Regions from separate parts of the Psychromarinibacter halotolerans genome, predicted to be linked through region 2. Evidence: riboswitches for the same ligand, from Rfam matches in the RefSeq annotation. Region 2 holds a riboswitch; the other holds the start of a gene.
What was found. Region 2 has a riboswitch for thiamine pyrophosphate ahead of P1K30_RS04515 (YkoF family thiamine/hydroxymethylpyrimidine-binding protein). Riboswitches for the same ligand answer to the same signal wherever they lie in the genome.
Positions count from the first base shown of each region.

Region 1 (6,925 bases), on a different contig from region 2:
GATCGTCACGAAGGATGCGGTCGTCGCCAGCAGCAGTGCGATTGACGCCATACCGTCGTGTCCGAACGGCTGCGCAAGGATGGCGTAGATCGCGACCATCGGCATCGCACAGGTCAGGATCAGCGCAGTTCCCAGATCGGGACCCAGACCCAGCGGCAAAAGTAGCACCACAAGCGCGGCGATGGCCGGATGCAGCAGCAGCTTGCCCGCCGCGACCAGACCGGCCAGCCCCTTGTTGCCCTGCATCGGCAGTCCGAACAGGGTTCCGCCGATCACCACCAGCGCGACGGCGGCCGCCGATCCGGCCACAAGCGACAGGCCCCGGGTCACCGGTTCGGGCAGCGGGATGCCGGACACCGACACCAGCAGCCCCAGCAACAACGCCACGATGAAGGGCCGGGTCAGAACCTGCCACAGGATGCCGCCAAGGATGCGAAAGATACTTTTCCCCTCGGTCGGGCGTGACAGTTCCGCCACCGCCAGCGCCACGGGCAGCGCAAGAAAGTTCTCGACCAGAAAATTCATCGCAAGGATCGAGCCCGCGATGTCCGGGAAGGACAGCAACAGCACGGGATAGCCGACGAAGGCCGAGTTCGGCATCGCCATCCCCAGCGATCCCAGCGCCCGCCGCGCAGGTCCGCCGCCGAAGCTACCGCCAAGGGCCGCCGTCACGACATAGCCGATGGCCATCGTCGTCAGCGTCGCCAGCGCGTAGGCGCCAAGGTAGCCGGGGACGATGATCTGAGACAGGTCGCGCGTGGCAACGGCCGAGAACATCAGCGCGGGCATCGCGATGTTCAGGACGTAAGCGCCCAGCACCCGCATGTCGCCGGGCTTGAACAGCCCGCGCGCGGTGGTCGCGTAGCCGACGGCAATCACCGCGAAGATCGGAAAGGTGATCCCGAGGACGTTCAGCATTCAGCCAATGGGACCACGGACGCCGCCGGTCTGGCCGCGATCCAGAAGGATATGGTCAAGCAGAACGCAGGCCATCATCGCCTCGCCCACCGGGACGGCGCGGATGCCGACGCAGGGGTCGTGGCGGCCCTTGGTGATGATCTCGGTCTCGTTGCCGTCAAGGTCGATGGTCTTGCGGGTGGTCAGGATCGAACTGGTCGGCTTCACCGCGAAGCGCACGACGATCTCTTGTCCGGTCGAAATGCCGCCAAGAATGCCGCCCGCGTGGTTCGAGCTGAACCGGGGCTGGCCGTCGTTGCCCATGTAGATCTCGTCGGCGTTCGCCTCGCCCGTCAGTTCGGCGGCGGCCATGCCTTCGCCGATCTCGACGCCCTTCACCGCGTTGATCGACATCATCGCGGCGGCAAGTTCGGTGTCCAGCTTGCCATAGACCGGCGCGCCCAGCCCCGCGGGAAAGCCGGTGGCGGACACCTCGATCACCGCGCCGACCGAACTGCCCGACTTGCGCAGCGCGTCAAGGTAGCCTGCCCATGTCTCGGCCGCGGTGGCGTCGGGCACCCAGAAGGGGTTGTTGTCGATCTCGGCGGCGTCGAACTTCGCGCGGTCGATTTCATGGGTGCCCATGCGGGTCATGTAGCCGCGGATCTCGGCCCCCGGCAGCAGGGCGCGGATCGCCTCGCGCGCGACACCGCCCGCAGCGACACGGGCGGCGGTTTCGCGGGCAGAGGACCGGCCGCCGCCACGATAGTCGCGAATCCCGTATTTCTGCCAATAGGAGATGTCGGCGTGGCCGGGGCGGAATTTCTGCGCGATGTCGCCGTAGTCCTTCGACCGCTGGTCCGTGTTGCGGATCATCAGCTGGATCGGGGTGCCGGTGGTCTTTCCCTCGAACACGCCGGACAGGATTTCCACCTCGTCGGCCTCGCGCCGCTGGGTGGTGTACTTGTTCTGGCCGGGTTTGCGCCTGTCGAGCCAGTGCTGCAGCATCGACGCCTCGAGCGGGACGCCGGGCGGGCAGCCGTCGACCGTCGCGCCCAGCGCGGGGCCGTGGCTTTCACCCCATGTGGTGACCCGGAACAGGTGTCCGAACGTGTTGAAGCTCATGTGCGTCCCTCCGCGTTAGCGCGGTTTAGACGCGGTACGAAGGGATTGGAAGCCCCCCGCAGGGGGGCAGAAAGGGGGCGCCGCCCCCGTCACGCTGTCGCGTGACTCCCCCGAGGTATTTTCGAAGAGAAGAAGCCTAGGCCCCTGCCAGTTCGCGGCGCGGCGGGCGCAGGCCGAAGAACACCGCCGGAACAATGATCAGCAGGACCACCGCTGTCGCCTCGAACATGATGTCATAGCCGAAGGCGTCGATCAGCGGCTGGCTGACAAGCGGCGAGATGAACTGCCCGAGGAAGATCGCCGTGGTGATCGCGCCGCTGACCGCCCCGCGGTGGTTGGGGGGCGCGACGTCCAGCGCGATGGCGACGAAGTTTGGCATGACCAGCCCGACGCCGGTTCCGACCAGCAGCGCGCCCGCGCAGTAGACCGGCAGCGCGTGCACCGCCTGCAGCACGAAGAACCCGACCGCCATGATCGCGAAGCCCAGTGCGGGAGTGCCGCCGCGGCCCAGCCGCATCCGGATCGGGCCGAAGAACAGCGACGCGACGCCGGCGGCCAGCACGACGCAGGCCATCACCAGCCCGGCCATCTTCGGATCGGTATGGCCGTTGGCGGCAAGGTAGTACGGCATCTGCGTGGGCATCACGTAGAACAGGATGAAGGCCAGCCCGCACAGGAAGATCACGAAGCACAGGACCGCGAACCAGTTGGCTTCTCCGTCGGCAGAGGCGGGACCGTGGTCGGCCGGGGCGCCGCCGTGGGTGTCGGGCAGGGCCTTCCACAGCAGCGGCAGGTACAGCGCGGCCACCGCGTACAGGGCGAAGGGCAGCAGCGCGCCGATGCCCGCAAGCCAGCCGGCAAGGCCGATGAAGATGAAGCCGCCGAAGTTCACCGCCGACATCTGAAGCCCCATGAATCGGCCCCGGTCGGGGCCGGAATAGATGTCGCCCAGCATCGCGGCCTGCGCGGTCATGACGGCCGCGACCGCAAGGCCGAGGATCAGGCGGCTGGCCAGCAGGGCGTACAGGTTGTCCAGCCACAGCCCGGCGCTGCCGGCGAGGGCGAACAGGATCACACCGGCCAGCAGCTGCCGTTTGCGGCCGAACCGGTCGGCGGCCATCCCGGCGAAGGGCGCGGCGATGGCGATCAGCAGCGCGGGGGCGGTGACCAGCAGCCGGGTCAGCAGCCCGGCGTTGGGCGTGTCGGAATACAGCGCCTCGATCCCCGGCAGCGACGGGCTGATCGTCGCGTTGGACATGATCGTGATCGATGCGGCAAGCAGCAGGGCGATCGCGCGCGGGTCGCGGAGGAGATCCATAAGGCGGCTTTCTGTGGTGGGTCGGTCGGACGGGAGGACGCGCGTATTGCATGGCTGCGCGGGCGTTGTCCACGCGAAATACATGACAGCATCATGTAATATATTCGGCCATGCGTCCACCGCATGGCACCGCAACGCCGCGTCATCGTGGCGGGCGCAGGGGGAGCCGGGTGCGACGGGCTGCTTGCCAAGCGGGGCGGCAGGCCCTACGTCAGACGGTACCTCGGGGTGCCCTGTCGGGCTGAGACGCGAATGCGGACCCGTTGAACCTGAACCGGCTCATACCGGCGGAGGGAAGGTGAATGGAACGCCTCCAGCCTGACCCGACCGTCAACACAGGAGGACCAGCCATGAGATTTCCCACCATTGCCGCGCTTGCGGTTCTTGCCCATCCTGCCGTCGCGCAGGACACGCCCGTGCTGCGTGTGCTGACCTATGACAGCTTCGTCACCGAGTGGGGCCCCGGCCCGCAGATCGAGGCCGCGTTCGAGGAAACCTGCGGCTGCGATCTGCAACTGATCGCGTCGGGGGACGGCGCGTCGCTTCTGGCGCGGCTGAAGCTGGAAGGCGACCGGTCGGATGCCGATGTGATCCTTGGGCTGGACACCAACCTGACCGCCGATGCGGCCGCGACGGGGCTGTTCGCCGAGCACGGGGTCGCGACCGATGCGCTGGACCTGCCGGTGGCGTGGGACGATCCGCTGTTCCTGCCCTATGACTGGGGCTACTTCGCCTTTGTCTACGACACGACCCGGCTGGACAGCCCGCCCGCCAGCCTGCGGGCGCTGGCCGACAGCGACCTGACCGTGATCATCCAGGATCCGCGCACCTCGACCCCCGGTCTTGGCTTGCTGATGTGGGCCGAAGCGGCGTTCGGTGACGCGGCCGAAGCGTGGTGGGAGGACCTGTCCGCCAATATCCTGACCGTCACCGCCGGCTGGTCCGAGGCTTACGGGCTGTTTCTGGACGGCGAAGCGGACATGGTGCTGAGCTATACGACGTCGCCGGCCTACCACGTCATCGCGGAAGGCGACGACACCAAGGCCGCAGCGCCGTTCGAAGAAGGGCACTATCTGCAGGTCGAGGTCGCGGGCAAGCTGGCGAACACCGATCAGCCCGAGTTGGCTGACGCGTTCCTTGCCTTCATGCTGTCCGAAGGCTTCCAGTCGGTGATCCCGGAAACCAACTGGATGTACCCGGCGGTGCTGCCCGAAGGCGGGCTGGCCGATGGGTTCGACGGGCTGGTGACGCCGGACACGGCGCTGCTGTACCCGGCGGACGAGGCCGACGCCGTGCGCGAGGCGGCGATGCAGAAGTGGCTGGCCGCGCTGGCCCGGTGAAACACCCGGTGATCCGCCTGTCGGGGGGCGTCGCGGCGGCAATCGTCGCGGCGCTGATCCTTGGCACGCTGGCGGCGGTGGCGCTGCGGTCGGAGGACGCCCCCCGGCTGGGGCCGGCGGACTGGGCGGCGATCCGGTTCACGCTGGTGCAGGCGGTTCTGTCGGCGGTCTTCAGCGTGGCGCTGGCGGTGCCGGTGGCGCGGGCACTGGCCCGGCGGCGGTTCCCGGGACGGACGTTGCTGGTGACGCTTCTGGGCGCGCCGTTCATCCTGCCGACCATCGTGGCGGTGCTGGGTCTGCTGGCGGTGTTCGGCCGCAGCGGCATCCTGAGCACGGCACTGGGCTGGGTCGGGCTGGGGCCGATCCACATTTACGGGCTGCACGGCGTCGTGCTGGCCCACGTCTTCTTCAACATGCCGTTGGCGGTGCGGCTGATCCTGCAGGGATGGCTAGCGATCCCCGCCGAACGCTTCCGGCTGGCGGCCGCGCTGGGCATGGGTCCGCGCGATGTGTTCCGGCGGCTGGAATGGCCGATGCTGCGGGCCGTGGCGCCGGGCGCGCTTTTGGTGATCTTCCTTGTCTGCACCACCAGCTTCGCGGTGGCGTTGACGCTGGGCGGCGGTCCGCGCGGTACGACAGTGGAGCTGGCGATCTATCAGGCGTTCCGGTTCGAGTTCGACCTTGGCCGCGCCGCGATCCTGTCGCTGATCCAGTTCGCGATCTGCGCCGTTGCCGCGCTGGCTGTCTGGAAGGTCAGCCTGCCGTCCGGCCTTGGCGGCGGGCTGGGCCGGGTCGTGGAACGGTGGGGGATCTCGTCGGCGGGCATGCGGTTGCTGGATGCGGCGGCGATCCTGCTGGCCACGCTGTTCCTGCTGACGCCGCTTGCGCTGATCGTGCTGCGGGGCCTGCCGGGCCTTGCCACGCTGCCGTCGTCGGTTGTGCAGGCGACGGTGCGGTCGCTGGCCGTCGCGCTGAGTTCGACCGCGCTGGCGCTGTGGCTGGCCCTGTCGCTGGCGCTGCTGGCGCAGTGGTCGCGGGGATGGGTGCGCGGCGGGGCCGAGGCGTTGGCCTCGCTGGCGATCGCGGTGTCGCCGCTTGTGATCGGCACGGGGCTGTTCCTGCTGGTCTACCCGGTTGCGGACCCGGTGGCGCTGGCGTTGCCGATCACCGCTTTGGTCAACGCGCTGATGAGTCTGCCCTTCGCGTACCGCGCCCTTGCCCCGGCCCTTGCCGAGGTCGAAGCGGTGCGCGGCCCGTTGGCCGACTCGTTGGGTCTGCGGGGATGGGCGCGGATGCGGTACATGGTGCTGCCGGCGCTGGCCCGGCCAGTGGGCTTTGCAGGGGGGCTGGCGGCGGCGCTGTCGATGGGCGACCTTGGCGTGATCGCGCTGTTCGCCGATCCGGGGCAGGTCACGTTGCCGATGCAGCTGTACGCGCTGATGGGCAGTTACCGGATGGAACAGGCGGCGGCGGCGGCGCTGGTGCTGCTGGTGTGCAGCCTTGGGCTGTTCTGGATCTTCGACCGCGGAGGGCGGATGCGTGCTGACGCTTGAGGAACTGGTGTTCGAACAGGGCGATTTCCGGCTGGCGGCGGACTGGTCGGCCGCGCCCGGGCGCATGGTCGCGGTGGTCGGTCCGTCGGGGGCGGGGAAGTCGACGCTGCTGTCGCTGATCGCAGGCTTTCTTGCCCCGACGGCGGGGCGGGTGTTGTGGGACGACCGCGATCTGGCGCCGCTGGACCCCGGCGCGCGGCCACTGTCGATCGTGTTTCAGGACAACAACCTGTTCCCGCATCTGACCGTGGCGCAGAACGTCGGACTGGGCCTGTCGCCGGGGCTGAAGCTGGACCGCGCCGGTTGGTCGCGGGTGGACGAAAGCCTGCGGCGCGTCGGGTTGGACGGACTGGGTGCGCGCAAGCCCGCCGCGCTGTCGGGCGGCCAGCAAAGCCGCGTGGCGCTGGCGCGGGTGTTGCTGCGGTCGCGGCCTTTGATGTTGCTGGACGAGCCCTTCGCCGCGCTGGGCCCCGCGCTGCGGGCCGAGATGCTGGACCTTGTCCGCGAGGTCGCCGCCGAGACGGGCGCGACGGTTCTGATGGTCACCCACGATCCGCGCGACGCACAGCGGCTGGGGGGCGAGACGGTGTTGGTGGCCGAGGGTGTTGCGCAGCCGCCGGAAGACACCGCCGACCTGTTCGCCGCACCGCCGAAGACGCTGCGCGCCTATCTCGGAGAGGCGTGAGGGGGCC
Region 1 is NZ_JARGYD010000002.1:347,782-354,706, reverse strand. It holds gene P1K30_RS06625 (AEC family transporter) at 1-918, opposite strand, end outside; gene aroC (chorismate synthase) at 919-2,022, opposite strand; gene P1K30_RS06615 (MFS transporter) at 2,159-3,340, opposite strand; TPP riboswitch at 3,555-3,653, shown strand; gene thiB (thiamine ABC transporter substrate binding subunit) at 3,691-4,680, shown strand; gene P1K30_RS06605 (thiamine/thiamine pyrophosphate ABC transporter permease ThiP) at 4,656-6,233, shown strand; gene P1K30_RS06600 (thiamine ABC transporter ATP-binding protein) at 6,220-6,918, shown strand.
Region 1: linked by a shared signal. The riboswitch ahead of thiB (thiamine ABC transporter substrate binding subunit) and the one ahead of P1K30_RS04515 (YkoF family thiamine/hydroxymethylpyrimidine-binding protein) in region 2 are both predicted to bind thiamine pyrophosphate.

Region 2 (6,925 bases):
ACCGTGACGGTCATGAAATCGTCGCTGGTCTCCATCCCGGTCGCCAGCCACGGGATCCTCTCGTTCGTGTTGTGGTTGGTGTAGAAAAGCGACTCGTAAACCGTGTAGTGCAGGTTGTTCCGCATATGCAGAAGCACGCCGGCATACGGGTTGAAGTTGTCGATCGACGGGACCTGGTTGTAGAAATCCCAACCCTGCGAAATCAACGTTCGGTTGCGGGGGACATCCGGTATCCCCTGGGCCGTCGCCATCGTCGTTGCAGCCGACAGCACGGCGGCAAGTCCGTACATCGAGACTGCGCGTCGGGCACGCGCCCGCGCGGTAGAACCGTTTTGCATCTTATCCTCCCATTTGCATGAACCCGGTCTTTCGAACTCCGGACTCTTGACAGTCCGGTGTAGTTCACATATGCAAACCTAGGTTCACAAAAACTATGCACGCGATTCGGGATTCGGTCAAGCCGCCCGCCTTACGCAGGGAGACCGCACATGGCGAAGCCACCCTCGACCCCCGAAACCCCGGCGCCGGCCAAGTCGGTGAAAAGCGCAGAGCGCGTGCTGGACATTCTTGAACAGGCGATCCCCGCCGAACATGGCATTACCTTCACGGATCTCCTCAAGACTTTGAAATTCCCCAAAAGTTCGCTGCACGCCCTGCTCGACGTCCTTGTCCGCCGCCAGTATCTGGAGCTGGACGAGGACAGCCGCCGCTATACGCTTGGCATCCGGACGCTCGAGGCGGGTGAGGCCTATCTGCGCTCGCACGACATCATCAACGTCGCGCGTCAGGCGATGGAAGCGCTGGTGCAGCAGGTGAACGAAACCGCCCAGCTCGCGCGGCTGTCCGGGACGGAAAACGTCTACCTCGCCCGCGTGGACAGCACCCACGCGCTGCGGCTTCTGTCCGAAACGGGGGTGCGGCTTCAGGCCCATGCGACCGGCGTCGGAAAGGCGCTTCTTGCCGGTCTGGACGACGACGCGCTCGGGCGGCTGTATCCGTCCGAAACGCTGCCCGTCTACACCGACACCACCCTGTCGAACCCGTCCGCGCTTGCCGAAGAGCTTGAGCGCACACGCCGCCGCGGCTTCGCCGTAGACAACCAGGAGTACACACCTGGCGTGTTCTGCCTCGCCGTGCCGATTCCGGGCAACGAGGGCCGCGCCGAGGTGTCGCTGTCGGTCTCGGTGCCGATGACCCGCGTCTCTCGCAAGGCGTTGACGCACATCCTGTCCCAACTTGCGGCGACCAGCCTCGACATCTCGCGCCGCATCGGCAACACCGCCGGGAACGCCAAGCTTGCAGCCCTGAGCGACCCGGACATGGCCGGCGCGCAGATCGAGGCTTTGGTGCATTCGCCGCATTACGGGCTGGAACTGGACTGACCCCCAGCACCGCCCGCAGCGGTCAGCCGGAAGACCTTTTCCACCGGCACCCGCAGCGGTTGGTCGCCGTCCATCTCCAGCACATCGGCCATGTAGGCGCGCCAGCGCAGGATCACCGGATCCTCCGTCTCTGGCGGCGGCCCGTCGCGCAGCATGTGGCCGAACACCTGCCCGCCGGCTTCATCAAGAAAGATTTCGTACACCACGACCCCCGACGCCCGCAGCGCCTTGGCCATGTCTGGCCAGATCTCGGCATGGCGGCGTCGGTACTCCCCGGCCATGCCGGGCCGAAGGCGCAGCACGAAGCCCGTTCCGGTCAACGCCTCCCAGCTCATCGGGTCACAACCCCGACCATCTCGCCGCCCTTGTCCGCCGACGCCAGCATCGCGTGGATCGTGGCCGTCGTCATCGCCCCAATGGCGCCTTCCGACTGGTTCCTGCCGCGTCCCAGCGCAAGATCGACAAGTGCGTCCACCGGCGCAGCGCTGTTGACGGCCCAGTCCCCGGCCGACAAAGGCAGGGTCTCGCGCGTGCCGTCGTTCAGCTTGATGTCGCACCGGTCCAGATCGAACTCTGCCGTGACAAGCCCGAGGCTTCCGGCAAGGAAGACACGCATCAGTGCGCGTTCCCCTTGTGGCATCGCGACCGAGCCGGATACGGACACCGTCGCGCCCCCCTTGCAGCCCAGCACGGCGGAGTCCGCGATGTCGACACCCTCTGCAACGCGGGTCAACGCGGCCACCCGGTCCGGTACCAGCCCCGACAGATAGAACATCAGCGCAAGCGAATGGCTGAGCTGGCCATAGGCGAAGCCGCCACCCCCCTGCGGGTCCTGCCATGTCGATCTGTCCGGCCGGAAGAACGCCTCGTCCCACCGCTTCAACCCCGCTGCGCCGGTAAAAACCTCGCGCGTGACCGAGATGAAGGAGCACGACACGTGTTCGATCTCGCCGATCAGACCGTCCGCGATACGGTCGCGAAGGGCGCCGACATGCGGCAGGTAGTTGTGGGAGTTCGCGATCAGAAGGTGCCGATCGTTGCGCCGCGCGATCTCGACAAGATCCCAGGCTTCGTCCGGGTCCAGCGTCATCGGCTTCTCGCACATCACATGCGCGCCACCTTCAAGCGCCGCCCGCGCCTGTTCATAGTGGAACCTGTGCGGCGACGAGACGATCACAACATCCGGCCTGCGCGCCAGAACCTCGTGGTAATCCTCGGATGCGAACGCGAAACCGAACGCGTCCCGAACCCGTTCCAGATCATCGACGCCCAGCCTGCACACGCCATCCAATTCCACCTCGGCTCGCGCCGCGAGCGTGGGAATGTGGCTGTAGGCCGCGAACCACCCGGCACCGATCACGGCCGCCTTCAATTTTTGCATGACGTTTCCCTACATCTTCGGTGGCGCGAACTCGCCCACCTCCTCTGCCGAAAAGGCCGGAACGAAGGCCGGCTCCAGCGCACCTGCCGCGCGGTCCAGCAGTATCCCGCGAAACCGAGCGACCCGCGCCGCATGGGCCGGGTCGGCCGCCAGATTGTAACGCTCGAACGGATCGGCTGCGGTGTCGCACAGAAAGGGGTCCTCGTTTTCCGCAAGCACGTGGCCGCCGTCCTGCCGGACGTTCATATCGAACCGCCACCTTCCGCTGCGAATGCAGGCGCGCCGGGGCCATCCCCGGCCATCCGGCCAGCCGCCGACCTGTGCCGCCGAAGAGGCCGCGGCACCCGCGTGCCCCTGCCCGATCACCGAGAACACGTCGCGCTCAGGCGGATCGTCGAACAGGTCGCACCCGGCGAACTCCGGGTCCGGCGCGATCCCCGCCAGCCCGGACAGGGTGCGCGCAAGGTCCAGCGCCTCGGACGCGTCATTCCGCACCGTGCCCGCAGGCAGGCCCGGCGCACGCACGATCAGGGGTATCCGCTGAGACTGCGGCGCGTGGACCACCTTGGCCAGCAAGCCGCCCTCGCCCAGCGACGCCCCGTGATCCGCGTTCAGCACCACCACGGTGTCCGATCCCAGCCCCGCCTCATCCAGCGCCCCGATCAACCGGCCGACCTGATCGTCCAGCCATGTCACCAGCGCGGCGTAATCTGCCTGGGCCTGCTGCATCTGCGCCTGGCTCAGCTCTGGCCCGCCGACCGCCTCGGCGAACAGCGTCTCGTACCGGCTTGGGGTGCCCGCGGGCAGGTCGTGTCCGGGAAAATCCGCCGCGTGGTAGCGGGCCCTGTAACTGTCGGGGGGAAGCACCGGGGTGTGCGGCTGAAGGTACGACACCCGCAGCAGGAAAGGCCCGTCCCTTGCCGGTGCCGCATTGAGCCAGCGCAGCGCCGCGTCTGTCACCGCCTCGGGCGGATAGGCCACGTCATCCGGGAACCGCCCGCCGACCGGCGACGGAATCCCACGCGGCACGATGGCCTGTAACGCTTCGCTGCCAACGGCTTGCGCGAAAATGTTCATCCCGCTGCCGCGTGTATCGCTGTCTTGCCACGCCGCGTATCCGGACGGCAGGTGCGCCTTGCCGATGTTCGCCGTGCGATAACCCATGTCTGCGAAATGTTCGGGAAAGGTCCGCGCGATCCTCGGGACCGGATAGCTTTTCCACGCGCCTTCGTTCGAATAGATCCCCGTCCGCTCGGGCGGCTGCGCGGTTAGCATGGAACAGCGCGACGGCACGCAGGCCGGTGAGTTGCACCAGTGCCGCGAAAACCGAACGCCACCCGCCGCCAATGCGTCGATGTGCGGGGTCGCCGCACGGTCCCAGCCGGGACTGCCAGCGTCGCCCGCATAGCAGCCAAGCGATGACGCACGAAGCTCGTCCGCCATGATCCAAAGAATGTTCCGAGCCATCGCCAGACTCCTCCTTCCGGCAAGTTCTCATATATGAACCTCGGTTCTCGAAAACTGTAACCCACGCTCGTTCACAACTCAAGCTCCGGTTGCGACGTTAAGAACATCGTTGCGGACGGCGCGGACCACGCCCGGACAATGGGGGGGGCATGACCGATCCACGAGGGGTCGTTGACAATCTCCGTGCGATCGAACAGCCTGCGCGCACATCACCAGGGGTGCCCCGAGCGGGGCTGAGATGCGCGACGACGCGCGAACCCTTCACAGCTGATCTGGGTCATGCCAGCGGAGCGAGGGTCTTATGTTCATTGGCGCGCAAGTGTCTCTTTATCCGATGACGTCCGATTTCGTGGATGTCATCCTCACCGGGCTGAAAGGTCTGGATCCCTACAGAAACGATCTGCGGATCGAAACGGACGACATGTCGACCCTGATGGTCGGCGCTCCCGGTCCGCTGCTGGACGCGATCCGCGACCTGTTTGCCGCCGCCGCCCGGCGGCCCGAGCACGTGACGATGCACGTCACCCTGTCGCGCGGTTGCCCCGGCGAGCCCGACGACCCCAGCTGCCGGTGCGAGACGCTGACCCGCGCGCAGCACCAGCCGCTTGACCAGCGGCAGGCCGAGGCGCGCGCGGCGGTGGCCGATGCGCCGGTCACGGGTGTGGGCATCGACGTGCAGTTCTCGTTGTACGTGCTGGGTCAGGACCGGCACATGGACGAGATCTATGGCTGCATCGACTTCCTGAAGGCGTCCGGCACCTTCCTGAGGTCCAAGAACTTCTGCACCCGGCTGCGCGGCGACGCCGGCGCGGTGTTCGAGACGGTCCGGCAAGCCTTTTTGCGCTTCGGACCGGCAGAGGGTCACGTCACCATCGACCTGACCGCTTCGGCCAACTCGCCCAGCCTGCGCTGATCCCTGCCCTGCACCGCGCGGCGCCCCACGGTGTCCGCGCGCCCGGAGCCGTCATGTCCGCCGTTACGCGTATCCCGCCCGCCCTTGTCTTCGCGGTCCTTCTGCTGGCCGCGTGGGAGACCTATTGCCGCCTTGCGCAGGTGTCGCCGCTGGTGCTGCCACCGCCCAGCGGTGTGATGCGCGCATTGGTCGTGGAACGGGCCGAGATCCTGCGCCACGCGGTCAGCACCATCGCCGTCGCCGCGCTGGGGTTCACGCTTTCGGTGAGCTTCGCCTGCGCGGCCTCGGTCGCGCTGCACTTCGTGCCGTGGCTTCGGCGCGGGCTGATGCCGCTGCTGGTGGCCAGCCAGACGGTGCCGCTGGTGGCGCTGGCGCCGCTGATGATCCTGTGGTTCGGGTTCGGACTGCTGCCGAAAGTGCTGCTGGTGATCCTTGTCACCTTCTTCCCGATCCTCGTCAGCCTGCTGTCGGGCTACGCCCGTGCGCCCCGCGCCTATGTGGATCTGCTGACCTCGATGGGCGCCGGACCGGGGCGCGTGTTCCGGCGGGTGATCCTGCCGGTCGCGCGCCCCTCGTTCTTCGCGGGGCTTCGTATCTCGGCAACCTATGCCATCGTCGCGACGATCTTCGCGGAATACGCGGGCGCGCGGCGCGGGATCGGCATCTACATCCTGACCGCCAAGAACAACTTCCGCGCCGACCTTGTGCTGGCGGGCGTGGTGGTGTCGGCGGTGTTGACGCTGTGCCTGCTGGGCGCGTTGCACTTGGCCGACCGCTTGACGGCCCGCCGGTTTCGCGGAGGCGCCGATGCTGCGGATTGACGACCTGACCATCCGCGCCGGCGACGCGGTCCTGATCGACGCGCTGTCGCTGACGGTCGCCCCCGACGGGATCACCTGCCTGATCGGCCCGTCCGGTTGCGGAAAAACGTCCGTGATCAAATGGCTGGCGGGCATCCTTGATCCGGCGCTCGAAGCGCGCGGCACGGCCACCCGCGACGGCGCCCCGCTGAACGCGCCGGATGCCGCGCTGGCCTATCAGCCGCAGCAGGACGCGCTGTTCCCGTGGTTGACCGTGGCCGAGAACGCGGGGCTTGGGCTGGAGATGCGCGGGCAGTCGCGCCGCGCCGCGCGCGCCCGCACCGCGCCCCTGTTCGCGCCGTTCGGCCTGTCGGGATGCGAGGATCGGTTCCCGTCAGAGCTGTCCGGCGGGATGCGCCAGCGCGCCGCCTTCCTGCGCACCATCGTGCAGGACACCCGGTTCATCCTGCTGGACGAACCGTTCTCTGCGCTGGACGCGGTGACGCGCCTGCGGATGCAGGACTGGCTGTGCGCCCGCCTGACCGACACCCCGCGCGGCGTGCTGATGGTCACCCACGACCTGCACGAGGCCACGCAGATGGCCGACCGCATCCTTGTCATGTCCGCCCGGCCCGGCCGCATCGTCACGGACATTCCCCTGACCACGCCCCGCGCCGCCCGGACCGAGGCGGCGCTGGCCGACACACGATCGAAACTCAGAACCCTGTTGCTGGAGGAGACCTCATGATCCGCACCCTGCTGACCCTCGCCGCCCTGTCGGCCCCTGCCGCCGCGCTGGCGCAGGACCCCGTGACCATCGCTCTGGACTGGACGCTGAACACCAACCACGTCGGCCTGATCGCCGCCCGCGACCGGGGCCTGTACGACGACGCCGGGCTAGAGGTGGACATCCTGCCCTATTCCGACACCAGCTCGACCGCGCTGTTGGCGGCGGGCGCGGCGGATTTCGCCTATATGACTT
Region 2 is NZ_JARGYD010000001.1:957,907-964,831, forward strand. It holds gene P1K30_RS04490 (ABC transporter substrate-binding protein) at 1-338, opposite strand, end outside; gene P1K30_RS04495 (IclR family transcriptional regulator) at 489-1,382, shown strand; gene P1K30_RS04500 (L-rhamnose mutarotase) at 1,361-1,717, opposite strand; gene P1K30_RS04505 (Gfo/Idh/MocA family protein) at 1,714-2,763, opposite strand; gene P1K30_RS04510 (sulfatase family protein) at 2,773-4,230, opposite strand; TPP riboswitch at 4,435-4,541, shown strand; gene P1K30_RS04515 (YkoF family thiamine/hydroxymethylpyrimidine-binding protein) at 4,532-5,143, shown strand; gene P1K30_RS04520 (ABC transporter permease) at 5,197-5,964, shown strand; gene P1K30_RS04525 (ABC transporter ATP-binding protein) at 5,951-6,691, shown strand; gene P1K30_RS04530 (ABC transporter substrate-binding protein) at 6,688-6,925, shown strand, end outside.